4 regions of the Streptomyces telluris genome follow, and region 3 is predicted to be linked to each of the others. Evidence: riboswitches for the same ligand, from Rfam matches in the RefSeq annotation. Region 3 holds a riboswitch; each other region holds the start of a gene.
The links. A riboswitch is a leader RNA that binds a small molecule or an ion and turns the genes downstream of it on or off. The one in region 3 is predicted to bind cobalamin.

Region 1: another riboswitch for cobalamin. It lies ahead of NQU55_RS17045 (cobalamin biosynthesis protein); the one in region 3 lies ahead of nicT (Nickel transporter NicT).
Region 2: another riboswitch for cobalamin. It lies ahead of NQU55_RS04225 (ribonucleoside-diphosphate reductase subunit alpha); the one in region 3 lies ahead of nicT (Nickel transporter NicT).
Region 4: another riboswitch for cobalamin. It lies ahead of metE (5-methyltetrahydropteroyltriglutamate--homocysteine S-methyltransferase); the one in region 3 lies ahead of nicT (Nickel transporter NicT).

What each region holds. Positions count from the first base shown of each region.
Region 1 is NZ_JANIID010000014.1:57,486-65,032, forward strand. It holds gene NQU55_RS17035 (inorganic phosphate transporter) at 1-825, shown strand, start outside; gene NQU55_RS17040 (hypothetical protein) at 845-1,096, shown strand; cobalamin riboswitch at 1,461-1,580, shown strand; gene NQU55_RS17045 (cobalamin biosynthesis protein) at 1,709-2,674, shown strand; gene NQU55_RS17050 (cobyric acid synthase) at 2,704-4,251, shown strand; gene NQU55_RS17055 (putative cobaltochelatase) at 4,290-6,350, shown strand; gene cobO (cob(I)yrinic acid a,c-diamide adenosyltransferase) at 6,350-6,958, shown strand; gene NQU55_RS17065 (cobyrinic acid a,c-diamide synthase CobB) at 6,966-7,547, shown strand, end outside.
Region 2 is NZ_JANIID010000002.1:482,261-489,807, forward strand. It holds gene NQU55_RS04205 (carbonic anhydrase) at 1-553, opposite strand, end outside; gene NQU55_RS04210 (Gfo/Idh/MocA family protein) at 1,223-2,125, opposite strand; gene NQU55_RS04215 (DUF3311 domain-containing protein) at 2,286-2,543, shown strand; gene mctP (monocarboxylate uptake permease MctP) at 2,540-4,174, shown strand; adenosylcobalamin-variant (AdoCbl-variant) riboswitch at 4,403-4,503, shown strand; gene NQU55_RS04225 (ribonucleoside-diphosphate reductase subunit alpha) at 4,676-7,063, shown strand; gene NQU55_RS04230 (ribonucleotide-diphosphate reductase subunit beta) at 7,063-7,547, shown strand, end outside.
Region 3 is NZ_JANIID010000004.1:262,621-270,167, forward strand. It holds gene NQU55_RS07275 (cytochrome P450 family protein) at 1-935, shown strand, start outside; gene NQU55_RS07280 (hypothetical protein) at 1,165-1,764, opposite strand; gene NQU55_RS07285 (APC family permease) at 1,776-3,338, opposite strand; cobalamin riboswitch at 3,550-3,767, shown strand; gene nicT (Nickel transporter NicT) at 3,799-4,959, shown strand; gene NQU55_RS07295 (MFS transporter) at 5,063-6,268, opposite strand; gene NQU55_RS07300 (alpha/beta hydrolase) at 6,380-7,547, opposite strand, start outside.
Region 4 is NZ_JANIID010000001.1:457,046-464,592, reverse strand. It holds gene NQU55_RS01880 (hypothetical protein) at 1-2,146, shown strand, start outside; gene NQU55_RS01875 (hypothetical protein) at 2,217-2,429, opposite strand; gene NQU55_RS01870 (hypothetical protein) at 2,600-2,884, opposite strand; gene NQU55_RS01865 (hypothetical protein) at 2,974-3,324, opposite strand; gene NQU55_RS01860 (hypothetical protein) at 3,540-3,932, shown strand; cobalamin riboswitch at 4,014-4,223, shown strand; gene metE (5-methyltetrahydropteroyltriglutamate--homocysteine S-methyltransferase) at 4,403-6,727, shown strand; gene NQU55_RS36725 (TetR/AcrR family transcriptional regulator) at 6,739-7,547, opposite strand, start outside.

The DNA.
Region 1 (7,547 bases), on a different contig from region 3:
GTCGCCGCGCCGCTCGTGGCCGGCATCGCCGCCTGGTGCGCGACCCGGCTCACCTACCGGCTCACCAAGGGCCGCGACGAGCGCGAGACCGCCAAGGGCTACCGCGCCGGCCAGATCGCCTCGGCCGCCCTGGTCTCCCTCGCCCACGGCACCAACGACGCCCAGAAGACCATGGGCGTGATCACCCTCGCCCTCGTCGCCGGCGGCGTCGTCGCCCCGCACGCCGACCCGCCCATGTGGGTCATCGTCTCCGCGGGCCTGGCCATCGCGCTCGGCACGTACCTGGGCGGCTGGCGCATCATCCAGACCCTCGGCAAGGGCCTCACCGACATCAAGCCCGCGCAGGGCTTCGCCGCGCAGACCGGCGCCGCGACCGTGATCCTCGCCTCCTCGCACATCGGCTTCGCCCTCTCCACCACGCAGGTCTGCTCCGGCTCGATCATGGGCGCCGGTCTCGGCCGCAAGGGCGGCGTCGTGCGCTGGTCGACCGCCGGCCGCATGATCATGGCCTGGGGCCTGACCCTGCCGGCCGCGGGCCTGGTCGCCGGTGGCGCCGCCCTCCTCGCCGACCAGGGCGACTGGGGCGTCGCGGCGGTCGCCGTCCTCGGCCTGGCCGTCTCCGGCGCGATCTGGCTGGCCTCGCGCCGCAAGCCCGTCACCCACGAGGACCTGGATTCGCGCGAGGCCGGCACCGACGCCGAGCCGGCGGGTGTCGTCACCGCGGCCCTGCAGGCCGTCGCCCCGCCGCCGGCCGGCCCCCTGGCCGCCGCGGTCTCCCCCTCCCCCGAGGCCGGGCGGGCTCCTGCCGCCGCCACGGCGAGCTAAGGCTTAAGGAAGAAACAGCATGCACATCGACTGGGCAGCCCTCGGCCAGGTCTTCGGCGTCAGCCTCGTGGTGACGGTCGGCCTGGTGGGCATCTTCACCCTCGGCATCGTCGGCACGTCGCCCCGCGCGGCCGGTTCGGCGGACTCGGCGGCGGGTTCGGCGGACTCGGCGGCGGGCGCGGGGGCGCTCGCGCGGCGCTCCGGTGCGTACGCGTGCTTCGCACTGTGCGCGGCGGCCGTGGGGTACGGCATCTACCTGATCGTGGTGTAGCCCCGCGATCCGCCTCGTCCGGCCGGGATCCCCACGGGGGTCCCGGCCGCTGCGTTTCCCGCCGGGGGTCGCAGGAAGCCTCCGGGTGCGGGCGGCACGGCACCGCCGGGCAGGCGCGTCACGGTTGCGCGCCGCGGCGGCTGCAGAAGGTTCCGCTCGGCCCGGGCGGCGAAGGCCGGGGCCCTCGCTCCCTCCGCACGCGAAGATCCGCCGCCACGGTGGGCGACCGGCACGGCGGAGTCCGGCGGTGCCGTGCTCTCCAGGCTGCCCGGCGCAGCCGGGACGGCGGGTCCGGCCAGGTCAGAGGTGAGTTGACGGCGCCCGCGGCGCATGGTGGACTTCCGGAGCCAAACGGCGACAGCAGAGGAAGCCGGTGTGAATCCGGCGCGGTCCCGCCACTGTCACCGGGGAGCGTCTCCCCCACGCGATGCCACGGCGGCGAGCCGGAAGGCCGGGGCGGCGCGGATCCGGGAGCCAGGAGACTCTGGTCGCCGGCCACGTCGAGCCAGGGCGCGGACCCTGAGTGAGGACACATCGTCATGCCCGGCGCCCGCCACCGAACGCCCCGCACACTTCTCTCCCCCCGCCGAGGCGTGACGGCGGTCTGATCCGATGCGTGCCGATCCGATCGGTTTCGCGTGCGGCGCCGCCCTCGGCTTCCTCGGTGACCGCGTCCTGGGCGACCCCCGCCGCGGCCACCCCGTGGCCGCGTTCGGCCGCGCCGCCCAGGCCGTCGAGCGGCGCCTGTGGCGCGACCACCGCGGCCACGGCGCCGCGCACGCCCTGCTGTGCGCGGGCGGCGCCGCCGCCGGTGCCGCGCTGCTGTCGCGCGCCGCGCGCGCTTCCCGCCCCGCCGGCATCGCCCTGACCGCCGCCGCCACCTGGGCCGTGCTCGGGGGCACCTCCCTGGGCCGCGAGGCCCGTGCCATCGGCGGCGCGCTCGCCGCCGGCGACGTGGACGTCGCCCGCGAGCGCCTGCCGCACCTGTGCGGGCGCGACCCGCAGGCCCTGGACGGGCAGCAGATCGCGCGCGCCGTCGTGGAGTCCGTGGCCGAGAACACCTCCGACGCCGTCGTCGGCGCGCTGGTGTGGGGCGCCGTCGGGGGCGTGCCGGGGCTGGTGGCCTTCCGGGCGGTGAACACCCTCGACGCGATGGTGGGCCACAAGTCCCCCCGCTACCGCCGTTTCGGCTGGGCCTCGGCCCGTCTCGACGACGTCGCCGGCTGGCCCGGCGCCCGCCTGACCGCGGCCCTCGCCGTCCTCGCGGGCCCGGATCCGCGCGGCGCCTGGCGGGTGGCCCGGCGGGACGCGTCCCGCCACCCCAGCCCCAACGCGGGCCCCGTGGAGGCCGCGTTCGCCGGCGCCCTCGGCGTGCGGCTCGGCGGCACCCTCGCGTACGCGGGCCGCGTCGAGCACCGGCCCGTGCTGGGGGCGGAGAACCGCCCGGTGGCGACGGACGACATCGAGCGCGCGGTACGCCTCTCGCGCCGGGTGTCCCTGCTGGCCCTGGGAACGGCCGTGGTGGGCAGGCTCTCTGTCGGAAGCTTCGCACGGTACGCACGGAGGAGGAGCCGGTGACGGCTGACAGGAGCGGGTCCGCGGGCCCGCTGGGCGGGGGCCTGCTGGTGGCCGGCACCACCTCGGACGCGGGCAAGAGCGTGGTGACGGCCGGCATCTGCCGCTGGCTGTCCCGCAAGGGCGTCAAGGTCGCGCCGTTCAAGGCGCAGAACATGTCGCTCAACTCGTTCGTGACGCGCGAGGGCGCGGAGATTGGCCGGGCCCAGGCCATGCAGGCGGCCGCGGCCCGCGTGGAGCCGAGCGCCCTCATGAACCCCGTGCTGCTCAAGCCGGGCGGCGACCGCAGCAGCCAGGTCGTGCTGATGGGCAAGCCGGTGGGCGAGCTCAGTGCGCGCGGCTATCACGCGGGCCGCCAGGAGCAGCTGTTCGGAACGGTGACGGAGTGCCTGGAGGAGCTGCGGCGCACGCACGACGCGGTGATCTGCGAGGGCGCGGGAAGCCCTGCCGAGATCAACCTGCGGCGCAGCGACATCGTGAACATGGGCATCGCCCGGGCGGCCCGGCTGCCCGTGGTCGTGGTCGGCGACATCGACCGCGGTGGCGTCTTCGCGTCGTTCTTCGGCACGACGGCCCTGCTCTCGCCCGAGGACCAGGAGCTGATAGCGGGTTACGTCGTCAACAAGTTCCGGGGCGACGTGACGCTGCTGGAGCCCGGCCTGGACATGCTGTACGAGCTGACGGGCCGGCGGACGTTCGGCGTCCTGCCGTTCGCGCACGGCCTCGGCATAGACGAGGAGGACGGCCTGCGCGTCTCGCTGCGCGGCGCCGTGCGGGAGTCGGTGGTGGCCCCGCCGCACGGGGCGGACGTGCTGCGGGTCGCGGTGTGCGCGGTGCCGCTGATGTCCAACTTCACGGACGTGGACGCGCTGGCGGCCGAGCCGGGCGTGGTCGTCCGCTTCGTGGACCGCCCCGAGGAGCTCGCCGACGCGGACCTGGTCGTGGTGCCGGGCACCCGCGGCACCGTGCGGGCCCTGACCTGGCTGCGGGAGCGCGGCCTCGCGGACGCGCTGGCGCGGCGCGCCGCCGAGGGCCGCCCCGTCCTGGGCATCTGCGGCGGCTTCCAGGTGCTGGGCGAGCGCATCGAGGACGAGGTGGAGTCCCGGGCGGGCGTGGTGGAGGGCCTGGGCCTGCTTCCGGTGCGCATCCGCTTCGCCGCGGAGAAGACCCTGGCGCGGCCGGTGGGCACGGCCCTGGGCGAGCCCGTCGAGGGCTACGAGATCCACCACGGCGTGGCCGACGTCCGCGGCGGGGACGAGGCGTTCCTTGACGGCTGCCGGGTGGGCGCCGTGTGGGGCACGCACTGGCACGGTTCACTGGAGAGCGACGGCTTCCGGCGGGCCTTCCTGCGGCGCGTCGCGGAGGCGGCGGGCCGGGCGTTCGTCCCGGCACCAGACACGAGCTTCGCGGCGCTGCGGGAGGAACAGCTGGACCGGCTGGGCGATCTGATCGAGGAACACGCGGACACGGACGCGCTGCTGCGGCTGATCGAGGACGGGGTCCCTCCGGGGGTTCCGTTCATACCGCCGGGTGCACCGGCTCCGCTCGCGCGGAACGACAACACAGGGGGTACCCGTTGACGGCCTCGGCCACCTATCCGTTCACCGCGGTCGTCGGCATGGACGACATGCGGCTGGGCCTGCTCCTCAACGCCATCTCGCCGTCCATCGGCGGGGTGCTCGTACGGGGTGAGAAGGGCACGGCGAAGACGACGACCGTCCGCGCCCTGTCCACGCTGCTGCCGTGGATCGACGCCGTCGCCGGATGCCGGTTCGCGTGCGACCCGGCATCCCCCGACGCCCGCTGCCCGGACGGCCCGCACGAGGACGGGGCGGCGCACGCCGCCCGTCCGGCCCGCATGGTCGAGCTGCCGGTCGGCGCCTCCGAGGACCGGCTCGTGGGGGCGCTCGACATCGAACGGGCGCTGGGCGAGGGCGTGAAGGCGTTCGAGCCCGGTCTGCTGGCCGACGCGCACCGGGGCGTGCTGTACGTCGACGAGGTCAACCTCTTGGGCGACCATCTGGTCGACGCCCTCCTCGACGCGGCCGCCACCGGCGCCTCCTACGTAGAGCGTGAGGGAGTGTCGGTCCGTCACGCGTCCCGTTTCCTCCTCGTCGGCACCATGAACCCCGAGGAGGGCGAGCTGCGCCCGCAGCTCCTGGACCGCTTCGGCCTGACCGTCGAGGTCGCGGCCTCGCGCGAGCCCGACGAGCGCGTCGAGGTCGTGCGCCGCCGCCTCGCCTACGACGAGGACCCGGCCGCGTTCGCCGCGAAGTGGGCCGCCGAGGAGGAAACGCTGCGGGAGCGGATCGCCGCCGCCCGCGCGCTGCTGCCGTCCGTGCGCCTGGGCGACGGCGCGCTGCGCCGGATCGCCGCCGTGTGCGCGGGCTTCGAGGTGGACGGCATGCGCGCGGACATCGTGACCGCGCGCACCGCGACCGCCCTCGCCGCGTGGGCGGGCCGCACGGACGTGACGACGGCCGACGTGCGGCAGGCGGCACTGCTGTCGCTGCCGCACCGGCGCCGGCGCAACCCCTTCGACGCGCCGGGCCTGGACGAGGACAAGCTCGACGAGATCCTCGGCCGGTTCGAGGACGACGAGCCGGAGCCCGAGCCGGAGCCGGAGCCGGAGGGCCCGGACGACGACGGTCCCGACGGCGGTCCCGAGGGCGGCGGTCCGGACGGCGGCGGGCAGCCCCCGCAGGACGGCACGGGCCCCGACGGCACCCCCGATGTCCCGCAGCAGCGCCAGGAGCCGGGGCCGGCCGGCCCCGAGCCCGCGTCCCCGGAGAGCCCGGACGCCCCCGAGGGTGCCCCCGCCCGCGGGGAGGCCCCCGAGGCGCCGGCCGTCGCCGCGGCCGACCCCTTCCGCACCCGCAAGTTCGACGTCCCCGGGCTCGGGGAGGGCGCCGACGGCCGCCGTTCGCGGGCCCGGACGGCCCACGGCCGGACGACCGGGGCCCGCCGCCCCCGCGGCGCCCTGTCCAAACTCCACCTGGCCGCCACGGTGCAGGCCGCCGCCCCGCACCAGCGGGCGCGCGGGCGCAGCGGCGCCGGGCTCGTCGTCCGCCGCGACGACCTGCGGGAGGCGGTGCGCGAGGGCCGCGAGGGCAACCTCGTGCTGTTCGTCGTGGACGCCTCCGGCTCCATGGCCGCCCGCAAGCGGATGAGCGCCGTCAAGGGCGCGGTGCTGTCCCTGCTGCTGGACGCCTACCAGCGCCGGGACAAGATCGGCATGGTGACGTTCCGGGGCGCCGGCGCGGACGTGGCGCTGCCGCCGACGTCCTCGGTGGACACGGGCGCGGCCCGGCTGGAGAAGCTGCCGACCGGCGGGCGCACGCCCCTGGCGGCCGGTCTCCTGCAGGCGCACGAGGTGCTGCGGGTGGAGCGGCTGCGCGACCCGTCCCGGCGCCCGCTGCTGGTCGTCGTCACCGACGGCCGGGCCACCGGCGGCCCGGAGCCGCTGGCAAGGGCGGCGCGCGCCGCCCGGCTGCTGGCCGGCGAGGGCACGGCGTCGGTGGTCGTGGACTGCGAGCAGGGGCCGGTGCGGCTCGGGCTCGCCGCCGAGCTGGGCCGGGAGCTGCGCGGCCCGGTCGTGACACTGGACGAGCTGCGCGCGGACAGCGTCTCCGCGCTCGTACGCACCGTACGGACCTCACACACCAGGAAGGCCGCGTAATGCCCCAGGGACAGCCGACCGTCGTTCCCGACGACGGACTCACCACGCGTCAGCGCCGCAACCGGCCGCTGGTCTTCGTCCACACCGGCCTCGGCAAGGGCAAGTCCACGGCCGCCTTCGGCCTGGCGCTGCGGGCGTGGAACCAGGGCTGGCCGGTCGGGGTGTTCCAGTTCGTGAAGTCGGCGAAGTGGAAGGTCGGCGAGGAGAACGCGCTGCGGGTGCTCGGAGCGTCGGGCGAGGGCGGCACGGTCGCCTGGCACAAGATGGGCGAGGGCTGGTCGTGGATCCAGCGCGACCCCAAGGACGGCGAGCAGAGCAACGAGGACAAGGCGCGCGAGGGCTGGGAGCAGGTCAAGCGCGACCTGGCGGCCGAGGCGTACAAGCTCTACGTGCTGGACGAGTTCGCCTACCCCCTGCACTGGGGGTGGATCGACACGGACGAGGTGATCGAGGTGCTGCGCAACCGCCCCGGCACCCAGCACGTGGTGATCACGGGCCGCAACGCCCCGCAGGCGCTCGTCGACTTCGCCGACCTGGTCACCGACATGTCCAAGGTCAAGCACCCGATGGACACCGGGCAGAAGGGTCAGCGGGGCATCGAGTGGTGAGCATCAAGTGGTGAGTACGCACATCCCCCGCCTGGTCATCGCCGCCCCGGCCTCCGGCAGCGGCAAGACCACGGTGGCCACCGGCCTGATGCGGGCCTTCGCGGACGCGGGGCTGGCCGTGTCGCCGCACAAGGTCGGCCCGGACTACATCGACCCGGGCTACCACGCGCTCGCGACGGGCCGCCCCGGCCGCAACCTGGACGCGTACATGTGCGGCCCGGACCGGGTCGCCCCGCTGTTCCTGCACGGGGCCGCGGGCTGCGACGTCGCGGTCGTCGAGGGCGTGATGGGCCTCTACGACGGGGCGAGCGGGCAGGGCGAACTGGCGTCGACGGCACACGTGGCCAAGCTGCTCAAGGCCCCGGTCGTCCTGGTCGTCGACGCGTCGTCGCAGTCGCGGTCGGTGGCCGCGCTGGTGCACGGCTTCGCGTCCTGGGACCCGGAGGTGCGGGTCGCGGGCGTCATCCTCAACAAGGTCGGCTCGGACCGGCACGAGGCGCTCCTGCGGGAAGCGCTGACGGAGTCGGGCGTGCCGGTCCTGGGCGCGGTGCGCCGCGCCGAGCAGGTCCACACGCCCTCGCGCCACCTG
Region 2 (7,547 bases), on a different contig from region 3:
CCTCGTAGTACCAGGCGTGCAACCCCAACGTGCCTTGCTCGATGCGTTCTTGGACGCACGGGTACGAGCGGAGCGTCTCCAGCTGGGCGACGGAGTGCCGCTGCACGGCCTCCGCCATGTCGTGGGTGAAGGTTTCGACCGCCCGGGCCGGGGCGTCGGCGGGGACGGCCCGCTCGAGCCAGCCCTGGACGGCGGGAACGGACGAGAGGTCGTCGCCGCGGACGAAGGCGGTGACGGCACCGCAGTGGGAGTGCCCGCACACGATGATGTCGCGGACGCCCAGCACGCGCACCGCGTATTCGATCGTGGCGCTCTCGCCGGAGGGGATGTCACTGCGGTATTCCGGGACGATGTTCCCGGCGGTACGGAGCTCGAAGAGCTCCCCGGGGGACGCCCCGGTGAACAGCGCGGGCACGACACGGGAGTCGGAGCACGTGATGAACAGCGTCTCGGGCGACTGGCCCGCTTCGAGCGCGCGGAAACTCTCGGCACGCTCCGGATCGGCCACGTGCGTGGCGGCGAAGGAACGCGCGTTGTCGATGAGGGACTTCATGATGGCCTGCCTCCTGCGCTCTGCGGCATGACGCCGGGCGCGGTGTGGTCGGGTCGGGTCGGGCATGACGAGCATGCGAGCGGCATGGCGGCGCCACAGCCTCGGGGCATGGCGCCGGCCGTCTGCAGCCAATTGTGCACGACTGCAGAGACCAACACTTTACCTGTGTATTACCTCCTCGTGAAAGAGAAATTTTTCGTCAAAAAACGGACGCAGAAGGCCACTTGACGCTTGATTGGTACAGTCCCGAACTATTCGATTCCCCCAGAGATTTTGGAGGAATTGATTCCGTCTCAGCTGCAACCATGGACCCCACCAGCTGCGTCTTCATTGCGAGATCCGGAGGAACGCATTACCCGTGCATTACACACGTATTCGCTATCCGGGCGGCGATACAGGGGGGCGCATGCATCACACACCGGGGCAATGGGTGGCCGCGCGGAACGAGTTGTCATGATCGCGCTAATCGTGCGGAGCCCGCCGCCCGCGAGGCCCCTTCGCCGCCCCCCTCCGGGCGGCGAGGCATCCGCCCGCACGGCCCGCGCGGGCGGATGGTGAACAGTGGGTTAACGGCAGGTGAATGACCGTCAGATAGGGGTGACATCCAGCCACTTCAGCACCGGCCGTTTCATGCGCCCGCCCGCCCCGCGGGGTTCCGCCGTCAGCCGCTCAGGCGTTGCGGAAGCGCGCCGCCCAGCAGGCCGCCGTGATGACGTCGTCCACGAGGACGGCCTCCGCCACCGGGCAGGCCGGCGGGCGCCCCTCCCGCACCGCCGCCGCGAAGTCGGCGATCAGCGGTACATGCGGGTCGGGTGCGAGCTCCGCGTCCAGCGGGTCCAGCGACAGGAAGCGGCCCCCGGCGGTGACGTCGAGGCGGTCCCGCTCTGCGCCGCCGATCCAGGCGAAGCGGCACTCGGCAGACGTGCCCGACGCCCAGCCCAGGGAGACGTGCGCGCGCCGCTCGGCCCCGGCGGCGAACCTGCGGCCGAAGCGCGCGCCCACGCGCACGGGCGGGCCCAGGACCGACAGCAGCAGATCCAGGCGGTGGCTGCCCGCGTCGGCGAGCACACCGCCGCCGGCCACGGCCGGATCGGTGCGCCAGTGCGCCGGGTCCTCCGGCGCCGGGTCGAAGGGGGCGCAGAAGGTGATCTGCACGCGCGCGGGCTCCCGCGCCGTCAGCGCCTCGCGCAACTGCCGTGCGGCCGGGCCCAGTCTGCGGTGGTAGGCCACGCCCGCGCACAGCCCCGCCCGGGCCGCCTCCGCCGCCAGGGCGCCCCCGCCGCCGAGCGCGCCCGCCAGGGGCTTCTCGACCAGGACGTGGCAGCCGGCGCGCAGCGCGTGGAGCGCGAGGGGCACGTGCGCCGCGACGGGCGTGGCCACGTAGACCGCGTCGGCGGCCGTGAGCCGGCCGAGGTCGTCGCCGCCCGCGGGCACCCCGTGCTCCGCGGCCGTACGGGCGGCGCGCGCCGGATCCCGCCCCCAGACGTACGCCGTCTCCTCGCCCAGGCCGCGCAGGGCCGGCAGTACCTGACGCCGCACGACGTCGCCGCAGCCGGCGACCGCCCACCTCAAGTCCCCTCCATGTCCATCAACTCACCATAAACGGAACGCCTTTTCAACAGGCCCGATGTCGTTGTCATACCGATATGCGGACAGGGGGTGACGCCCAACGGGGCCCTCCCCTAGATTTCCTGCGCATCACGCAGTGATCACACAGGGGGGAGTCACCACCATGACGGAACCACCGGAGGGCGGCAGGAGGGCGGTCGTCACCCTGCCCCTGGCCGTGGCGGGACTGTGTCTGGCCGTGCCGTTCGTCGCGATGCTGTGGGTCGACTCCTACGCCAGGACCGCGCCCGCCTTCATCGGCATCCCTTTCTTCTACTGGTACCAGATGCTGTGGGTGCCCGTGTCGACCCTGCTCACCGTCGTCGCCTACGTGCTCGTGCGGCGCCAGGAGCGGGCCCGCAAGGCGGGTGAGCGGCGATGAAGGACGGCGTGAACGGCGTGGCGCTCGCCGTCTTCATCTTCTTCTTCCTCGCCGTGACGGTCATGGGCTTCATGGCCTCGAAGTGGCGGCGCGCGGGGACCCCCGAAGAAATGGCCAACCTCGACGAGTGGGGGCTGGGCGGCCGGTCCTTCGGCACCTGGGTCACCTGGTTCCTGCTCGGCGGCGACCTCTATACCGCGTACACCTTCGTGGCCGTCCCGGCGGCGATCTATGCGGGCGGTGCGGCCGGCTTCTTCGCGGTGCCGTACACGATCCTCTGCTACCCCCTGGTCTTCACCTTCCTGCCCCGCCTGTGGTCGGTCTCCCACAAGCACGGCTACGTGACGTCGTCGGACTTCGTCCGCGGCCGCTTCGGCTCGAAGGGCCTCTCGCTCGCCCTCGCGCTCACCGGCATCCTCGCGACGATGCCGTACATCGCGCTGCAGCTCGTCGGCATACAGGCGGTCCTGGACGTGCTGGGCGTGGGCGGCGGCTCGAACTGGTTCATGAAGGACCTGCCGCTGCTGATCGCCTTCGGTGTCCTCGCGGCCTACACCTACTCCTCCGGGCTGCGGGCGCCCGCGCTGATCGCCTTCGTCAAGGACACGCTGATCTACATCGTGATCATCGTGGCGATCATCTACATCCCCATCAAGCTGGGCGGTTTCGACCACATCTTCAGCAAGGCGGGCGAAGCGTTCGCGGTCAAGAACCCGGAGACCGGCAAGCCGCGCGGCTCCCTGGTGAGCGGTCCGGACGCGCAGTGGGCCTACGCGACGCTCGCGCTCGGCTCGGCGATGGCGCTCTTCCTCTATCCCCACTCGGTGACCGCGGTTCTCTCCAGCAAAGGCCGCAACGTCATCCGCCGCAATACGACGATCCTGCCGCTGTACTCCCTGATGCTCGGCCTGCTCGCGATGCTCGGCTTCATGGCCATCGCCGCGGGGATCAAGGTGAAGAACGGGCAGCTCGCGATCCCCCAGCTGTTCGAGGACATGTTCCCGGACTGGTTCACGGGCGTGGCCTTCGCCGCCATCGGCATCGGCGCCCTGGTCCCGGCCGCGATCATGTCGATCGCCGCGGCGAACCTTTTCACCCGCAACATCTACAAGGACTTCATCCGGCCGGACGCCTCGCCCGGGCACGAGGCGAAGGTCTCCAAGCTCGCCTCGCTGCTGGTGAAGGTCGGCGCCCTCGTCTTCGTCCTCACCATGGACAAGACCGTCGCCATCAACTTCCAGCTGCTCGGTGGCATCTGGATCCTGCAGACGGTCCCCGCGCTCGTGGGCGGGCTCTTCACCCGCTGGTTCCACCGCTGGGCCCTGCTGGCCGGCTGGGCCGCGGGCATGGGCTACGGCACCTGGAAGGCGTACGACACGCCGAGCGCGACGCAGGATCATTTCGGGAATACCAACCTCATCCCCCTTATCGGAGAAAAGGGCTATATCGGGCTCACCGCCTTCGTGCTCAATGTGATCGTCGTCATCGTCCTGACCTTCGCCCTGAAGGCGCTGCGCGTGCCGGACGGCACGGACGAGACCTCGGCGGCGGACTACACGGCGGACGCCGGCGACCCCGGGGTCCGCAGCGAGCTCCCGCCGGCCACCGCAGGGGCCCCTGGAGGGCATTAGAGCGACCCCCGGCGGAGCCCTCGCCCCGCGGAGCCGACCGGGCCGCCACGCCCCCCTGGAGGGGGCGTGGCGGCCCTTCGCCGCACCCCGCGCCCGACCCCCCTTCCGACCTGCGAACCCACCCTCAACACCGGGGCCTGATAACACATTCCGACCTATGCGCTTACCGCGCGACACAACATGTGGGGGCGCGTACGAGGGGCGGCACTAGATGTATGCTCGTCCTCGCTGTCGTCGCAGGGGAATCCGGTGAAAATCCGGAACTGTCCCGCAACGGTGCATGTATGCCGTTAAGCCGCGCATGCAGGAGTCCGAGTACCTGCCGGCAGCACGCCCTCCACCGAGCCTGCCCTGGGCTCGGCTATGGGCGTTGAATTCGTCCGGGCCTCGCGGGTTGGGCCGGCGGACGCCTACGAGGCATGCCCTGGTCCATCAGGCGCGCCCGTACGCGACCGTCGTGCTCTCCCGCCGGCCCACCCAGCCGAGCGAGGGAGAGCCTCAGTGACCATCGCGCCCGCCGATCCGGTCTCAGCGGAAGAAGCGACCGGCGGCCCCGGGACCGCGCTGCTGCGCACCCTGACCGACCTCACCGCCGACCTTCCTGCCACCGACCCCGGCAAGGTCGCCGCCGCCGCACTGCGGGGCCGGAGCGCGAACTCGGACGAGGCCGAGCTGCGCTCCCTCGCCACCGAGGCCGCCGCCGGGCTGATCGCCGAGGAGCCCGAGTACTCCAAGCTCGCCGCCCGGCTGCTCACCCGCGCGATCGCCGAGGAGGCCGCCGGCCAGGGCGCCACGTCCTTCTCCGCCTCGGTCGCCGTCGGCCACCGCGAGGGCCTGATCGCGGACGACACCGCCGCCTTCGTGGCCACCCACGCCGCGCGCCTGGACGAGCTGGTCGACGAGGCCCTCCTCGGCGGCGCCGACGACCGCTTCGGCTACTTCGGCCTGCGCACCCTGCACAGCCGCTACCTGCTGCGCCACCCGATCACCCGCAACGTGATCGAGACCCCGCAGCACTTCCTGCTGCGCGTGGCCTGCGGCCTGGCCGAGGACCACTCCGAGCGCGCCGTCGCCGACGTCGCCGAGCTGTACGGCCTGACGAGCACCCTGTCGTACCTGCCGTCCTCCCCCACGCTCTTCAACTCGGGCACCCGCCACCCGCAGATGTCGTCCTGCTACCTGCTGGACTCCCCGCTGGACGAGCTGGACTCGATCTACGACCGCTACCACCAGGTGGCGCGCCTGTCGAAGCACGCCGGCGGCATCGGCCTGTCGTACAGCCGCATCCGCTCGCGCGGCTCGCTGATCCGCGGCACCAACGGCCACTCCAACGGCATCGTGCCGTTCCTGCGCACCCTCGACGCCTCCGTCGCCGCCGTCAACCAGGGCGGCCGCCGCAAGGGCGCGGCCTGCGTCTACCTGGAGACCTGGCACGCCGACATCGAGGAGTTCCTGGAGCTCCGCGACAACACCGGTGAGGAGGCCCGCCGCACCCACAACCTCAACATCGCGCACTGGATCCCGGACGAGTTCATGCGCCGCGTCGAGGCCGACGCCGAGTGGTCGCTGTTCTCCCCGGCCGACACGCCCGACCTGGTCGACCTCTACGGCGACGAGTTCGACGCCGCGTACCGCAAGTACGAGGCCGAGGGCAAGGCCGTCAAGCAGATCCCGGCCCGCGTGCTCTACGCCCGCATGATGCGCACCCTCGCGCAGACCGGCAACGGCTGGATGACGTTCAAGGACGCCGCCAACCGCACCGCCAACCAGACGGCCGAGAAGGGCGCGGTCGTCCACTCCTCGAACCTCTGCACCGAGATCCTCGAGGTCACGGACGACGGCGAGACCGCGGTCTGCAACCTGGGCTCCGTCAACCTCGCGCAGCACCTCGGTGCCGACGGCGAGATGGACTGGGAGAAGCTCGACCGCACGGTCCGCACGGCCGTCACGTTCCTCGACCGCGTCGTGGACATCAACTTCTACCCGACCGAGCAGGCCGGCAGCTCCAACAGCCGCTGGCGCCCGGTGGGCCTGGGCCTGATGGGCCTGCAGGACGTCTTCTTCCGCCTGCGCATGCCCTTCGACTCGCCCGAGGCCAAGGAGCTGTCCACCCGCATCTCCGAGCGCATCATGCTCGCGGCGTACGAGGCCTCCGCCGACCTCGCCGAGCGGCACGGCCCGCACCCGGCCTGGTCCGCGACCCGCACCGCCCGCGGCGTGCTGCACCCGGACCACTACCCCAACGCCGTCGCCGCCTGGGCGGACCGCTGGGAGGCGCTGCGCGCCCGCATCGGCGAGGTCGGCATGCGCAACTCGCTGCTGCTCGCCATCGCCCCGACGGCCACCATCGCCTCCATCGCCGGCGTGTACGAGTGCATCGAGCCGCAGGTCTCCAACCTCTTCAAGCGCGAGACGCTCTCCGGTGAGTTCCTGCAGGTCAACACCTACCTGGTGGAGGACCTCAAGAAGCTCGGCGTGTGGGACCGCGCCACCCGCGAGGCGATGACCGAGGCCAACGGCTCGATCCAGGAGATGCGCTGGATCCCGCAGGAGGTGCGCGACCTCTACCGCACCGCCTGGGAGATCCCGCAGCGCGCCCTGATCGACATGGCCGCGTCCCGTACGCCGTACCTGGACCAGAGCCAGTCGCTGAACCTCTTCATGGCCTCGCCCACCATCGGCAAGCTCAGCTCGATGTACGCGTACGCCTGGAAGCAGGGCATCAAGACGACGTACTACCTGCGCTCGCGCCCGGCGACCCGGATCGCCCGCGCCGCGTCCGGCGGTGCCGCCGCGCCCGCCACCATCCCCGTGCAGCAGGCCGCGCCCGACGCGGACGCCATCGCCTGCTCCCTTGAGAACCCCGAGTCCTGCGAGGCTTGCCAGTAATGTCGACCGAACGCCAGAAGAACCTGCTCGACCCCGGCTTCGAGCTGACGCTGCGCCCCATGCGGTACCCGGACTTCTACGACCGCTACCGCGACGCGATCAAGAACACCTGGACCGTCGAGGAGGTCGACCTCCACTCGGACGTCGCCGACCTCGCCAAGCTCTCGCCGGGCGAGCAGCACATGATCGGCCGCCTGGTCGCGTTCTTCGCGACCGGTGACTCGATCGTGGCCAACAACCTGGTCCTGACGCTGTACAAGCACATCAACTCCCCCGAGGCGCGGCTGTACCTGTCGCGGCAGCTCTTCGAGGAGGCCGTGCACGTCCAGTTCTATCTGACGCTGCTGGACACCTACCTGCCCGACCCGGAGGAGCGCGCCGCCGCGTTCGCCGCGGTGGAGAACATCCCCTCCATCCGCGACAAGGCGCAGTTCTGCTTCAAGTGGATCAACGAGGTCGAGAAGCTGGACCGGCTGGAGACGAA
Region 3 (7,547 bases):
GCCTCGTGGTCAAGGCCTTCACCCCCGGCCGCGTGGAAAAGCTCCGCGCACCGGTGCGCAAGGTCGCCGGCGAACTCCTGGACGCCGTCGAGGCCGACGGCCGTACGGACCTGCTGGCCTCCTACGCGGGCCCGCTGCCCATCACCGTCATCTGCGACCTGCTGGGCGTACCGCAGGAGCAGCGACCGGACTTCCGGTCCTGGACGGACGCGCTGATCACGCCGGACCCGGCGCGGCCGCACCTGATGAAGGAAGCCATCGGCAACATGATGCGCTTCTTCACCGACCTCATCGCGAGCAAGCGCGCCACCCCTGGCGACGACCTGCTGTCCGACCTCATCGCGGTCCGCGACGGCGACGCGGGGGACGGGGCGGACGGGGCGGACGGGGCCGACCGGCTCTCCGAGGACGAGTTGTCCTCGCTCGCCTTCCTGATCCTCTTCGCGGGCTACGAGAACACCGTCCATCTGATCGCCAACTCCGTCCTGGCGCTGCTGGACCACCCGGCCTTGATGGACTCTTTGCGAGCGAATCCGGCCGGACTCGGAACGGCCGTGGAGGAGTTCATGCGGTGGGACGGGCCCGCGGCCCTCGCGATCCGCAGGTTTCCGCTGGAGAACGTGGACATCGGTGGGGTGACCGTGCCGGCCGGGGAGACCGTCCTGCTGTCCCTGGCGTCGGCCAATCGTGACCCTCATCACTTTTCCGAGCCGGATCGGCTGGATCTGAACCGTGATCGTTCCGGTCATCTCGCACTGGGCCACGGGATCCACTACTGCCTCGGCGCCCCGCTGGCCAGGATGGAGACGGAAATCGCGCTGGCAGCGCTGCTGGAGCGGTTCCCCGGGCTCGCGCTCGACGGGGCGCGGGAGAATGTCGCCCGGCGGCCCTCGATCCGCGCGAGTGGCCTGATTTCGCTCCCTGTTCGCTGGTAGTCAGCAAAGCCGAACAGGTTTTTGGTGCATAACCCATCCTTGATGAGGTAGAACTGTCATCGAGCCCGCCCGGTGTGCATCCCCCGTCGCACCGGGCGGGCCTTCGAACCCTCAGGCCGGTTCTCCCGGTTCTTCCGGCGCGCCCGCCGCGGCGACCACAGCAGCCGCAGCGGTCGGGGCAGGCGCAGGGACCGTGGCAGTCGCAGCGGCCGGACCGGCTCGCGGTGGATCAGACCGTGGTGGCAGGGAACTTCAGCAGGGCGACCGCCGCGAGCATCTGTATGCTCACCGCCGCCACGGCCTTGTGCGTGGGCAGGTGGTGCTGACCGCGGATCAGCAGGGTGGCGAAGGCGTAGCCGAAGGCCGAGGTGATCCAGGCGGCCGCCCGTACGGGGAAGGACTCCCCGGGCAGGCACGCGTCCAGGGCCAGGCGCGGCAGGTCCGTCGCCCAGAACACCACCACGAACAGCGTGACCGTGGGGCCGAACTTGCCGTTGCCGCCGAGCCGGCGGGCGATGGCCTGGGTGGCGATGCCCAGCAGCAGGCTGGCCAGCACGAGCACGACGTCGGCTATCGCCATGGCCTCCAGGGCCAGGGCCGGGCCCACGCGCCAGCCCTCCCAGAACGAGTCCTTGCCCAGCGTCCCCAGCGCTCCGCAGAGCAGGCACAGGAACGCCGCCGCCCCCCACACGCTCCGGTCCCGCGCCTCGTCCAGGATCTCGACCGGGCGGTACCACAGCCCGAAGAAGAGGCGGTGCCAGTACAGCCTGCGGCGGGCGGCGGAGGCGTGCGGGGCGGGAGGCGAGTGAGGGGAGGCAGAAACAGGCATGGGTGCAAGTATCACCGCTCGGCGGGCACCCCGGTGTCCGGGTCGGCGTCCGGCGCCTCGCCCGACCTGGCGTCGGGGACCGCACCCGCGGCGACATCGGGGGTGGTTCCGGGTGCCGACCCGGCGTCGGCGTCCGGGTCGGCGCCGTGCAGGTACTCCTCGCTGATCTCCCGCGGCCCGAACGGCCACACCTTCTCGTAGCGCGACCAGAGCACGAAGGCCACGCAGCCCGCCCCGACCCAGGCCAGGGACCATTCGATGGGGTGCCGGCCGGGCGAATTGCGGTCCGCGTAGCCGTAGATGACGAGCCATCCCACCAGCGCAACCAGGCTCGGCAGCGGGTAGAGCCACATGCGGTACGGGCGCGGCAGGTCCGGCTGGCGGCGGCGCAGCACGGTCACGGCCAGCACCTGGGCGAGGGCCTGCACGATCACCATCACGGACGTCAGCAGCTGGATCAGCGTGGCCAGGTCGGTATGACGGCCGATCAGGAACCCTGCTCCCGTGATGACTCCCATGGCGGCCAGGCCCAGCGCCGGGAAGCGGTGCCTGGGATGCAGGCGTCCGAAGGGGCGGAAGAAGACCTTCTCCCGGGCGGCGTCGTAGGGCACGCGGGAGCCGCCGAGCAGCCCGGCGAGGACCGAGGCGACGGCCGTGACGAGGATGAGCACGGTGACGACCCGGGCGGGCCCCTTGCCCCAGGCCTCCTCCAGGACCGCCGAGGCGACGGACGAGGACGCCGTCGAGGTGGGGTCGAGCATCTGCTTCCAGTCGATGACGCCGAGCGTGCCGATCTGCAGGAGCAGGTAGATGGCCATGATGCCGAGGATGGAGAAGACGATGGCGCGCGGCAGGGTGCGCCCGGGGTTCTTGATCTCGGCGCCCATGTACGCGGCCGTGTTGTAGCCGAGGTAGTCGTAGATGCCGATGGTCAGGCCCGCCGCGAAGCCGATCCAGAAGTGGTTGGTCGTCAGCTCGAAGGCGTCCGCGGGGTAGGTGAAGGCCCGGCCGGGGCTGAAGTGGGTGAAGGCGGCGAGGATCACCAGCACGACGGAGGCGATCATCACGCACCACAGCACGACCGTGATCCGCGCGATGTTCTCGACGCGCCGCCACAGCACCAGCACGATCAGCGCGATGACGGCCAGTCCGGTCAGGTCGCCCTGTGCCTGCCCCATGTCCGGCCACAGGTAGCCCAGGTACTGCACGAAGCCGATGACCCCGGTGGACATGCCCAGCGGGATGAAGAGCATGGCCGTCCACACGAACAGGAACGGCATCAGCTTCCCGGTGCGGTACTGGAAGGCCTGGCGCAGATAGACGTAGCTGCCGCCCGCGCCGGGGAGCGAGGCGCCGAGCTCGGCCCAGATCAGCCCGTCGGCCAGGGCCAGCACCGCGCCCGCGACGAAGCCGATGACGGCCTGCGGGCCGCCGAAGGCCGCGACCATGAGGGGGATGGTGACGAAGGGGCCGATGCCGCACATCTGGCTCATGTTGATGGCGGTGGCCTGGAACAGTCCGATGCGGCGCACGAAGCCGACCCGCTCGTCCGGCGATGGTTCCGTCTCTGCCATGGCGGTCGGCCCTTTCTCGCGCCGGACGGGGTCCGGCTGACCTGATTGTCCGTCCAATGCACTGGTAGCACCGGCGTGTCGCAACCGTCCACCGTTCCGGCACCGTCCGGGGGAACGGTTGCGCCCGCGCCCCTGCCCGCGCCCCGCCCCGTTCACGATCCGCCGCCCTCGATTGCGAGATCTTTGCAACTGCAGAACCTGTGCACAACCGCTAAGGTGGCCCGGCCGTGGTGTTCGGGAAGACCGGTGACGGGCCCTCGTGGTCCCAGTCCGGAGCGGCCCTCGCCACTGTGATCGGGGAGTGACCGTCCCGTTCCGCGCGCTCCCCACGGCGCGCGGAGCCACTGGCCGCAGCCGGCTGCCGGGAAGGCGGGGACGGGCGCGAACGGACCCGTAAGCCAGGAGACCGGCCACGGCATCTCGCAAATGGTCCACGAGGTGCTGGAGCGTTCAACCCAAGATGTCCCGTCCTGCTGATTCCCCCGGTTCTCCCGGTTCTCCCGGTTCCCCTGATTCCCCCGGTTCTCCCGGCCCCGGTCCCGCGCCCGCCTTCCGCTGGCGCCGCGAGGACACCGTGCGGACCGCCGGTCTGCTGGCCGTCATAGCCGCCCTGCACGTCGTCGCGTTCGGCGTGCTCTACCTGCTCGTCGTCCCCAACCACTACACCGTCGGCTCGAAGGTCTACGGGGTCGGGCTCGGCATCACCGCCTACACCCTCGGCATGCGGCACGCCTTCGACGCCGACCACATCGCCGCCATCGACAACACCACCCGCAAGCTCATGGCGGACGGCAAGCGCCCGGTCTCCGTCGGCTTCTGGTTCGCGCTCGGCCACTCCAGCGTCGTCGTCGCGATGGCCGCCCTGGTGGCCGGCGGCACCCAGCTCGCCGGGCGGCTGATGGACGAGGAGTCCACGGCCCACCAGACCCTCGGCGTCGTCGGCACGACGGTCTCCGGCGGCTTCCTCTACCTCATCGCCGCGCTCAACCTCGTCGCCCTCGCCGGCATCCTGCGCATCTTCCGCGCCATGCGCGAGGGCCGCTACGACGAGGCCGAGCTGGAGCAGCACCTGGACTCGCGCGGCTTCATGAACCGCATCCTCGGCCGCTTCACCCGCTCCATCACCCGGCCGGGGCAGATGTACCCGCTGGGCTTCCTCTTCGGGCTGGGCTTCGACACGGCCACCGAGGTCACGCTGATGGTGATGGCGGGCAGCGGTGCCGCCGCGGGCCTGCCCTGGTACGCGATCGTCTGCCTGCCGCTGCTGTTCGCCGCGGGCATGAGCCTGTTCGACACGCTCGACGGCACGTTCATGAACTTCGCCTACCAGTGGGCGTTCTCCAACCCGGTCCGCAAGGTCTACTACAACCTCACGATCACCGGCCTGTCCATCGCCGTCGCCTTCCTCATCGGCACCATCGAACTGGTCGGCGTCCTGCACGAGAAGCTGGAGCTGGACGACGCGGTGACCGGCTGGATCGCCGGGCTGAACCTCGACAACGTGGGCTTCGTCATCGTCGGCCTGTTCGTGGTGGTGTGGGCCGTGGCGCTCGGCTACTGGCGCTTCGGCAAGGTCGAACAGCGCTGGGCGGCCCGCACACAGGCCGCGGCCGAGAGCTGACGCCGGGCCGGCCCGGTCCCGGCGGGGCCGGTCCCGCCGGGGCCGGGGCCGGCAGGGTCCGGCTCGACCGCAGGGCCGGGCCCTGCCGCGGCACCGGCCCTGCTCAGACGGCGCGGGCGGGCGCCTCCGCGGTCTCCTCCCGCGCCGCCGGGACGAGGTGCGCCTGCCCGGCGAGGATCACCAGGGCGCCCACGGCGAGCCCGGCGACCCCGCACGAAGCGGCCCACGTGGGCCCCGCCGTCTCCAGCACCGTGCCGACGACGGCCGACCCCAGCGCCACGCCCGCCGTCATCAGCGTCACCAGCCAGGCGAACGCCTCGGTGACGGTGCCCGCCGGGGCGAGCTCGCCCACCAGCACGAACACGACGGTGAGCACGGGCGCGAGGAACAGCCCGGTGAGGATCATCAGGCCGGCCATGAGCGGCGGCGCGGGCAGCAGGCACAGCAGCCCGTACCCGGCCGTGAGCCCGAGCATCAGCAGCAGCGTCCGGCGCGGCGGCGCGATCCGCCAGTGGCGCACGGCCCCGTAGGCCAGCCCGCCGATCAGCGCGCCGAGGGCGTTGAGCGCGAGGAGCGTGGGGGCGCCGCCGGGCAGGGCGTGGTCCTCCGCGTAGTGGACGACGAGGACGTTGAGCGTGCCGATGGCGACGCCCGCGCCCGTGAGGCCCGTGAGCAGCACGACCAGACCGCGGCTGCGCAGCGGACCGAGCCAGTCGCCGGAGCGGGCGGGCGCCTTCCAGACCCGGGCGGGCGGGGCGGTGGCGACGACGAGCACCCCGGCGATGCCCAGGAGCGCACCGGCCCACAGCGCCGCCGAGGGCGAGGCGACGGCCACGCCACCGGCCACCACCAGGGGCCCGCCGACGAAGACCAGCTCCTGCGAGGCGGAGTCCAGGGCGTACGCCGCCTCCAGCTTCCCGGGCGCGACGATGTCGGGCCACAGGGCCCGCAGGCACGGCTCCAGCGGCGGCGTCGCCGCTCCGGCGAGCGCGACCCCGGCGAGGACGGCCGTGCGGCTGCCGGGCGCGATCGCCACGACCGCGAAGCCCACGGCCGCCACGAGGGCGGTGGGCAGCAGGACGAGCGGCTGGCCCGCCCGGTCCACCAGGCGGCCCAGCAGCGGGCCGCCGATCGCGGAGGCGATGGCGAACACCCCCACGGCCACGCCCACGAACCCGTACGACGCCCCCGCCTGACGGAGGGCCAGCGGTACGGCGACGGAGGCCATCGCGCTCGGCAGCCGCCCGACGAGGGTGCCCAGGAGCAGCCTGGTCACGTGGGGGCCGCGCAGCAGATCCGCGTAGCTCATGAGGGGCCCTCGCCGCTCGTCGACTCCCTCGGCCGCTGGGCGGCCATGTCCGGCGCTGACGCTCGCGTGGGTGAGATCACGAGGGCATCGTTATACGTAACACGTCGGCCGTCAAGGGATTTCCGGCAGGCCCGGGCCCTGGCAGCGCAGATCCTTGCCGGGCACCGTGCCGTCCACCAGGTAGGCGGCGACGGCGTCGTCCACGCACGCGTTGCCCCGGCTGGCGAAGACGCCGTGCGAGTAGTCGTTCTCCAGCGTGACCAGGCGGGATCCCGGCAGTACGCGCTGCATGGCCCGGGCTCCCTCGACCGGGGTGACGGGGTCGTGCTGCGAGGCGACGAGCAGGGCCGGGGGAGCGGCGGGGCTGCCGAGCCGCGTGCGGCTCTCCGGGCGGTGGTGCCAGTACGTGCAGGCCGGCGCCTCGATGCCGGTGAGGACGGGCAGCGGGTCGACGCGGCGCAGGCGGCGGAGGTCGGCGACGACCCGTCCGGGGGCGGGGCCGGGGCCGTCGGCGCACTTCACGGTGCGGTTGGCGGCCTCGTACGTACGCGAGTCCGGGCCGTCGAAGGGGGCGGCGGGGCGCAGGCCGCCGGCCGTGCCCTCGCGCAGGTAGGTGCGCAGCCCGTCGCCGAGGGGCGCCCAGCGCTCGGTGCGGCCGAGCGCCCGGTAGACCGCGCGGTCGAACTCGGCGGGCCCGAAGCCGTCCACGGGCCGGGCCGCGAGCCCGGCCCGCACCCGCTCGTACGCCCCGCGGACCGCGCCCGCCGTGCTGCCGAGCCCGAACCGCTCGTGGTGGGCGGCCAGCCACTCCAGCAGGGTCGCGCGCTGCCGCAGCAGGGACCCGGCCTGGCGGAGGTCGAAGGCGTACCAGTCCTCCGGGCCGACGACGCTGTCCAGCACCATCGGGCCCACCCGCCGCGGGAAGAGGGCCGCGTAGGCCGCGCCGAGGTAGCTGCCGTAGGAGACGCCGAGGAAGCCGGTGCGCCGCTCGCCGAGGGCCGCGCGGACGGCGTCCATGTCGCGGGCGGTCTCCTCCGTCGACAGGTGCGGCAGGGCGGGCCCCACGCCTGCCGCGCAGTCGTCGGCGAGGCGGTGCAGGGAGGCGAGGTGCTCCCGCTCGGCGGGGCGGTCGCGCGGGACGGGGTCGGGCGCGGGCGACGCGAACAGGCCGCCCATCGCGCCGCAGTCCGCGGGGGCGCTGCGGCCGGTGCCGCGCGGGTCGAAGCCGATGACGTCGTACGCGCGCCGGACCCGTTCGGGCAGTTTGGCGCGCTTGGTG
Region 4 (7,547 bases), on a different contig from region 3:
CACGGAACTCCTCGCCGGCCTGGGCCGGCTGCGCAACGACCAGGAGCCGGTGCGGTCCGCCGCCCTGACAGCGCTCGCCGCCGTGCACCCCTCGCTGTTCGCCCCCGAAGCCGCTCCCCACCTGGACCGCCTCGCCACGTACGCGATCGAGGCGCGGGACTTCTCGTGGTCCGAGAAGACCGCCCTGCGCTCCCTGGCCCACGCGCTGCTGCGCGAACACGGCGCCGCCGGGGAGGGCGGCGAGGAGAGCGAGCCGGCCGCCTGGTCGCTGCGCACCCTGGCGCGGCTGCCCGGCTCCGCCCACGCCCCCGTGCCCCTGCGGCACGGGCAGGAGCACCGGATCTTCGAAGCCCGCCGTCCGTCGCTCGAAGCGGCCGCCGACCGGGCGGACTTCGCCGGGACGCTGGAACTCGCGGGCTCGCTCGGCGAGCGCGCTTACGGCGTACCGGGACTGCAGGCCCTGCTGCGGCGGGCGGTCGAGCACGGCGGCCCCGGCGACGCCCGCAGCGCCGCCTCGTACTGGCTCGGCGACCCGCGGACGCGCGAGGCCCGGGTCACCGAGCTCATCGCGCTGGACCCGTCGGCCGTCACCCTCCCCGCCGTGGAGGCGGTACTGGTGCGCCGCCGCACGGACCTGCTGGACGCCGCCCTGGGCGACACCCCTCCCTACGGGCGCTTCCTCACCAAGGACAGCCACTGGCTGCCGCCGGTCCGCCGGGCGACGGCGTACTGGCTGCCGCGCCATCAGGCCGCCGCCGCACGGCTGCTGGAACGCGCGGCCGGGGATCCGACGCTCACGACGCACCAGCGCGTGCGCGCGATCCGGCTGGCCGCGTGCATCCCGGAGTACGGCACCGAGCTGCTGGTGCGCCGGGCCGGCGACGGCGACGTGCCGCTGGCCGAGGCCGCCCTGGCCGCCCTCGCGTGGACGGACACCCCGGGGCGGCACGTGCGGCTCCTGCTCTCGCACGCCGGCGGGGACCGGGCCCGGGTCGCGATCACGGCGGCGTCCCGCGCGGCCCGGTTCGTCGCGCCGTCCGCCCTGGCCGGGATGCTGCGCGAGCTGCTGACCGCGGCCACCGGGGTGAAGGTGACCAGCCGGAAGGAGGCCGCACGGCTCGCCGCCACGGCGCTGCCCGCGCCCGAGGCGGTGGCCCTCCTGGCCGAGGCGTGCACGCTCCCGGGCCAGCACCACGACGTGCAGGCCACCTGCGTGGCGTTCACGACGGACCTGCTCGCGCACGAGGAGGCGTGGGGGTTGCTGGAGACCGCGGCGAGCGGGCGGAGCGAGCTGCGGACGGCCGTGCTCTCGACCGTGCCCCGCCGGCTGCCGGCGCGGCACCGGCGCCGCTACGCGACGCTGGTCCGGGCCGTGTGCGACACCGACGACGCCGAGGTGGCACGCCAGGCGTACGCGGCGCTCGGCCGGTGGTCGCCCTGGACGCCCGAAGCGGCGGACGTCCTGGTGGCGGCCGTCACCGACCTGGAGAACAGGACGAGCTGGAGCCACGCCGCCGAGGCGCTGTGCGACGTCGTGGTGCTGGCGCCGTCCGGGTCGCCGGACCTCGCCCCGCTCATGCGGGCGTTCACGGCTCTCGTGGACGCCGACGCCCTGCCGGACGCGCCCGACGCGGAGCCCGGCCGCGACCGGCCCGCCCGCGCGCGCATCCGGCGCCTGGTCACCGGCCTGAGCGGCAGGAGCCGGTGGCACACCCGGGCTCTCGGGGAGGCGGCGCCGGCGGTCGCCGAACTCCTCGCGGGCTCGGGGGAGCACGTTCCCGAAGCGGTCGAGCTGATGGTGCGGGTCCTCGACCCGGCCGCCGCGCCGGAGGTCCTGACGGCGCAGCTGGAGCGCCTCGCCCGGCTGCACGAGGGCCGGCCCGCGCTCGCGGCGCGCACGGCCGGCTCCCTCGCCGGGCGCTTCGGCAGCCGCGACGGCAGCGACGAGGCGCTCGCCCACGCGGCCCGCTCCCTCGCGGACGACGGGGACCTTGCCACCGGGCTGTTCGCGCTCGCGCTCACCTCGCTCGGGGGCCGCCGCACCGGCTGGTCCGCGCCCTGGCGCGAGCAACTGCGCTCCCTGCGCCGGCACCCCCACCCGGACGTACGCGACGAGGCGCTGGCCCGGGTGACGGCCACGGAATGAGACACCGCGCGGGGGGCGCGGGCCGTGCCCCGGGCTCCCGTGCTCCCCGTGCTCCCCGTGCTCCCCGTGCCTACGAACGCCCTTCGACGACCCGCCGGGCCGCCTCGCTCTCCGCGGCGGCCGGCGAGAGCTCGCTCAGCGTGTCGAGGTCGGTGTCCTCCCGCAGTTCCTTCTCCCAGGCGGCGGCCAGCTTCTCCTGCTGCGCGCGCGGTTGCCGGCCGACCTCCTCGCGGTGAGCCGGGCTCAGGGCGCCAAGGAATCGCTCGACATCGTCGGTCGGCATGGGTTCTCCCTCGTCAGCGTCGACGGGCATCCCCTTCCCGGCGCCGGGAGGCCACCGACGGGCCGGGCCCGCCCCTTCACCTGAAAGGGGACGGCTCCGGCGTCGGCAGGCGGAGCACGCGGCCGCCCGCTCCCGGTGCCGGGAGCGGGCGGCCCGCGGAGCGGCTCCGGCTACTCCTGCCGTACGTACAGCAGCAGACGGGCGAAGAGGCCCGGCCGGGTCGGCGGCGCGCCGCGTGGGGCGGCCGGTTCCGCTCCCGCGACGGGGATGCTCGCGCCGGGAGCGGCGGGAGGCTTCTCCTCGGCCAGGGCGGCGGGGTCCGCACCGTGCGAAGGGCTCGTGGTGCCCGGAGGGTGCTCACCGTCGGTGGAGGCGGGCTGGGGGTCTGGGCCGTGGGCGCGGTAGGCCTGGGCGCGCAGATACGCACTCAGGACACGCGCGGGATCGAGGGGCATGACGTCTCTCTGCTCTCGTGCCTGCCGGTAGTGAAGGGAGTTCCGCACGCGCGCCCGCTCCGGACGGCCGGGGGCGGGCGCGGGCCTTCTCAGCAGCGCAGGACGTCGTTGCGCGCGGGGCCGGCGGACGCCGCGGGGCCCTCGGGGCCGGCCGGGGCCGACAGCGGGCGGGCCGGGGTGGCCGGCAGGACGGACGCCCGGAAGGGCGGGAGGCAGGAGCGCCGGGAGGGCGAGACCGAGGAGCGGGGCGAACGGGTGTCCGCGACGCAGTCGTCGGTGGCGGCGAACTCCACGGAGACGGAGCTCTCCTCCGGGCCGGGGCCCAGGGCGTAGACCGTGCCGCTCCCTCCGGAGAACAGCAGGAGGACGGAGACCAGCACGGCGACGGAGGCCCGCAGGGCGGGCCTCCACGGCAGCGGCTCAGGACTCCACAGGTTCATGCACTAAGCGTAATCAGTCAATTACTTTCGGCGCATTCCACCGTTCGGGTGAGGCCGTTGAATCGGACGCTGCATCTTCGTGCGGGAGCCGGGTACCTGGCCCGGATGGTCGCACAGCCCGCGCCAGAGCCCCCGGGCGCGCCGTACGGTCGGAGCAGGGCCTCCCCCGCTCGGCGGCGGGGCCCGGACACGGCCAGGACGGCGAAGGAGGAGCAGTGACGGATGCCCGGGAGAGTGCGGACCACGTCAGCGTGCATCTGACGGACTGCGGCCACCAGGACGCGGGCGCCGTCTTCGGCGTCCTCGAGGCCGTCTTCCCCGAGGCCGGGCCGCCGCGCGGCGAGACCGGGCCAGGCACCCCCGGCGCCGGCCCCATGATCTGGTGCATGAGCGTCGACACCCGCACGCGCACCGGCGCCGACGCGGTGCAGCCGGAGGGGACGCCCCTGTCGGGCGCGGTGACCGCCGACCTCTTCGGCGCGGCGGACCCCGTCCGCCAGGTCAAGGAGGAGCTCGAACGGGCCTTCGCCGTCGAGCACCGGGGGCACGTCTCCGGCGAGCACGAGATGGAGCTGCGCCTGCGCCTGGCCACGCGAACAGGCTCCTGAGGGACGCCCGTTCGCGCGTCGCGTGTCCCACACCACAGTCCGGTATCCGAACAGGTCTGTCCGTGGGCCCGTCCGGCACCATATGGTGGCGGTGCAGCTGGTTCGCCCTGCTCGCCAGGCAGGCGCGTCGTAAGAGGGAACCCGGTGGGAATCCGGGACTGCCCCGCAGCGGTGAGCGGGAACGACCGCCGTCATACGCACTGGATCCATACGGATCCGGGAAGCGACGGCCAGTAGGTGCCATGTGGCGTGCCCGCGAGTCCGAAGACCTGCCGACTGCCCGTGCGCTGCCGAGCGCACGGAGATCCCGGTGACCTCGAGGGCGGGTCGGCGCATACATCAGGCGGGCACGGACGGCGGCGCACACGCGACCGCATCCGGCAGCAACCCGCCCGGTTCCGTCGTTCCTTCGCGCCTTCCGCCCGTCCCCCGGGGTCATGGACGCACGCACGCTCGCGAAGGAGAGTTCCGTGACCAGCAAGTCCGCAGCCGCGGCAGCCCAGGCCACCGTGTACGGCTACCCCCGTCAGGGCCGCAACCGTGAACTGAAGAAGGCGATCGAGGGGTACTGGAAGGGCCGCGTCACCGCCGGCAGCCTCCGGGACACCGCCGCCGCACTGCGCCGCACCAACTGGCAGCAGCTGGCCGACGCCGGCGTCCACGAGGTGCCCACCGGCGACTTCTCGCTCTACGACCACGTCCTGGACACCAGCGTCATGGTCGGCGCGATCCCCGCGCGGCACCGCGCGGCCGTCGAAGCCGACTCCCTCGACGGCTACTTCGCCATGGCCCGCGGCACCCAGGACGTGGCGCCGCTGGAGATGACCAAGTGGTTCGACACCAACTACCACTACCTGGTCCCCGAGCTCGGCCCCGACACGGTCTTCACCCCGGACTCCACCAAGCAGGTCGCCGAGCTGAAGGAAGCCCTCGCGCTCGGCCTGACCCCCCGTCCGGTCCTCGTCGGCCCCATCACCTACCTGCTCCTGGCCAAGGCCGCCCCCGGCGTCGCCGCCGACTTCGAACCGCTCACCCTCCTCGACCGGCTGCTGCCGGTGTACGCCGAGGTGCTCGCCGACCTGCGGGCCGCCGGGGCGGCCTGGGTGCAGCTCGACGAGCCCGCCCTGGTCCAGGACCGCACCCCCGCCGAGCTGAACGCCACCGGCCGCGCCTACCGCGACCTGGGCGGCCTCACCGACCGGCCCCAGCTGCTCGTCGCCTCCTACTTCGACCGGCTCGGCGAGGCCCTGCCCGTCCTCGCCAAGACCCCCGTCGAGGGCCTCGCCCTGGACTTCACCGGGCCCGCCGCCGCCAACCTCGACGACCTCGCGGCCGTCGGCGGACTGCCCGGCAAGCGCCTCCTGGCCGGCGTCGTCAACGGCCGCAACGTGTGGATCAACGACTTCGAGAAGTCCCTGTCCACCCTCGGCACCCTCCTCGGCCTCGCCGGCCGCGTCGACGTCTCCTCCTCCTGCTCCCTGCTGCACGTCCCGCTGGACGCGGCGGCCGAGCGGGACATCGACCCGCAGATCGTCCGCTGGCTCGCCTTCGCCCGCCAGAAGACCGCCGAGGTCGTCACCCTGGCCCGCGGCCTGGCGCAGGGCACCGACACCATCGCGGCCGAACTGGCCGCCAACCGCGCCGACCTGGCCTCCCGCGCCGGCTCCGCCATCACCCGCGACCCGGCCGTGCGCGCCCGCGCCGCGGCCGTCACCGCCACCGACGGGCGCCGCTCGCAGCCGTACGCCCAGCGGGCGGCCGCACAGCGCGCCCACCTCGGGCTGCCGCTGCTGCCGACCACCACCATCGGCTCCTTCCCGCAGACCACGGAGCTGCGCACCGCCCGCGCCGACCTGCGCGCCGGACGGATCGACGAGGCCGCCTACGAGCGGCGCATCGAGGCCGAGATCCGCGAGGTCATCTCCTTCCAGGAGAAGGCCGGCATCGACGTCCTGGTGCACGGCGAGCCCGAGCGCAACGACATGGTGCAGTACTTCGCCGAACAGCTGACGGGCTATCTGGCCACGCAGCACGGCTGGGTGCAGTCGTACGGCACGCGCTACGTCCGCCCGCCGATCCTCGCCGGCGACATCTCCCGCCCCGAGCCGATGACCGTGCGCTGGACCCGCTTCGCCCAGTCGGTGGCGGGCCGCCCGGTCAAGGGCATGCTGACCGGCCCGGTCACCATGCTCGCCTGGTCGTTCGTCCGCGACGACCAGCTGCTCGGCGAGACCGCCCGCCAGGTGGCCCTCGCCCTGCGCGACGAGGTGAACGACCTGGAGGCCGCCGGGACGTCGGTCATCCAGGTGGACGAGCCCGCCCTGCGCGAGACGCTGCCGCTGCGCGCCGCCGACCACGCCGGGTACCTCGCGTGGGCGACCGAGTCCTTCCGCCTGTCCACCAGCGGCGTCCGGCCGGACACCCAGATCCACACGCACATGTGCTACGCGGAGTTCGGCGACGTCCTCCAGGCCATCGACGACCTCGACGCCGACGTCATCAGCCTGGAGGCCGCCCGCTCGCACATGCAGGTCGCCGCGGAGCTGGCCGTCGCCGGCTACCCGCGCGAGGTCGGCCCCGGCGTCTACGACATCCACTCCCCGCGCATCCCGGGGGCGGACGAGGCGGCGGCACTGCTGCGCAAGGGCCTGGAGGCGATCCCCGGCGAGCGCCTGTGGGTCAACCCCGACTGCGGCCTGAAGACCCGCGGCTGGACCGAGGTCCGGGCCTCCCTGGAAAACCTGGTCACAGCGGCCCGCACGGTCCGCGCGGAGATCCCCGGCCAGGCCTCCTGACGGTCCGGCGGTCAGGTGACGGAAGGGGGCGGCGCCGGACGGCCCGGCGCCCGCCCTCTCCCGCCGTGCGGTCGGTGCGCGGGCAGGATCCGGTCGAGGTGGTAGTCCAGCGTCGCCCGGACGTCGGCGAGGGTGCGCCGGCCGTGGAGCACGTCCATGCCCAGCCCCGTCACCCCTGACACCAGCAGGTCCGCCTCCCGCCCCGGGTCGGTGCCGGGCGCCGCCCCCGCCCGCGCGATCAGGCCGGCGACCAGCTGCTCGACGGGCTGGGAGGCGTGCAGGAAGACTGCGGCCAGCGCCGGATCGGTCAGGCTGCGCACGTAGTACGCGACGAAGACGCGCAGAGCGCTGCGGCGCTGCTCGTCCAGGGGCAGGAACTCGTTCAGGACGGCGCCCAGCACCGCCCGCGGGTCCGCGGGGCCGGGCAGCGCGGCCATGCGCTCCCGGGCCCGCCGGTCGTTCTCCTCGTGCAGCAGGTGCAGCGCCGAGACGAGGAGGCCGTGCTTGCTCCCGAAGTGGTACTGGACGACGCGCAGCGAGACCCCGGCCTCGGCCGCGACCTCGCGCATGCTGGCCGCCTCCAGGCCCCGCTCGGCCGCGATCCTCCAGACGGCCCCGGCGATCTGACGCCGTCTCTCCCCCGCGCCGCCGGCGACGGGCCCCCCGGCCGCGGTCGCCCCCGCCTCGCGGCCGCCGCGCGCGCCGGCCCGCTGCCGGTACGCCCTGGCCTGGCAGCTCCGCGAGCAGTAGACGGGCGGGCGGCCCCGGACCGCCACGGCGAGCGGCCCGGCGCAGACGCGGCACCGACCCTGAATTTCGT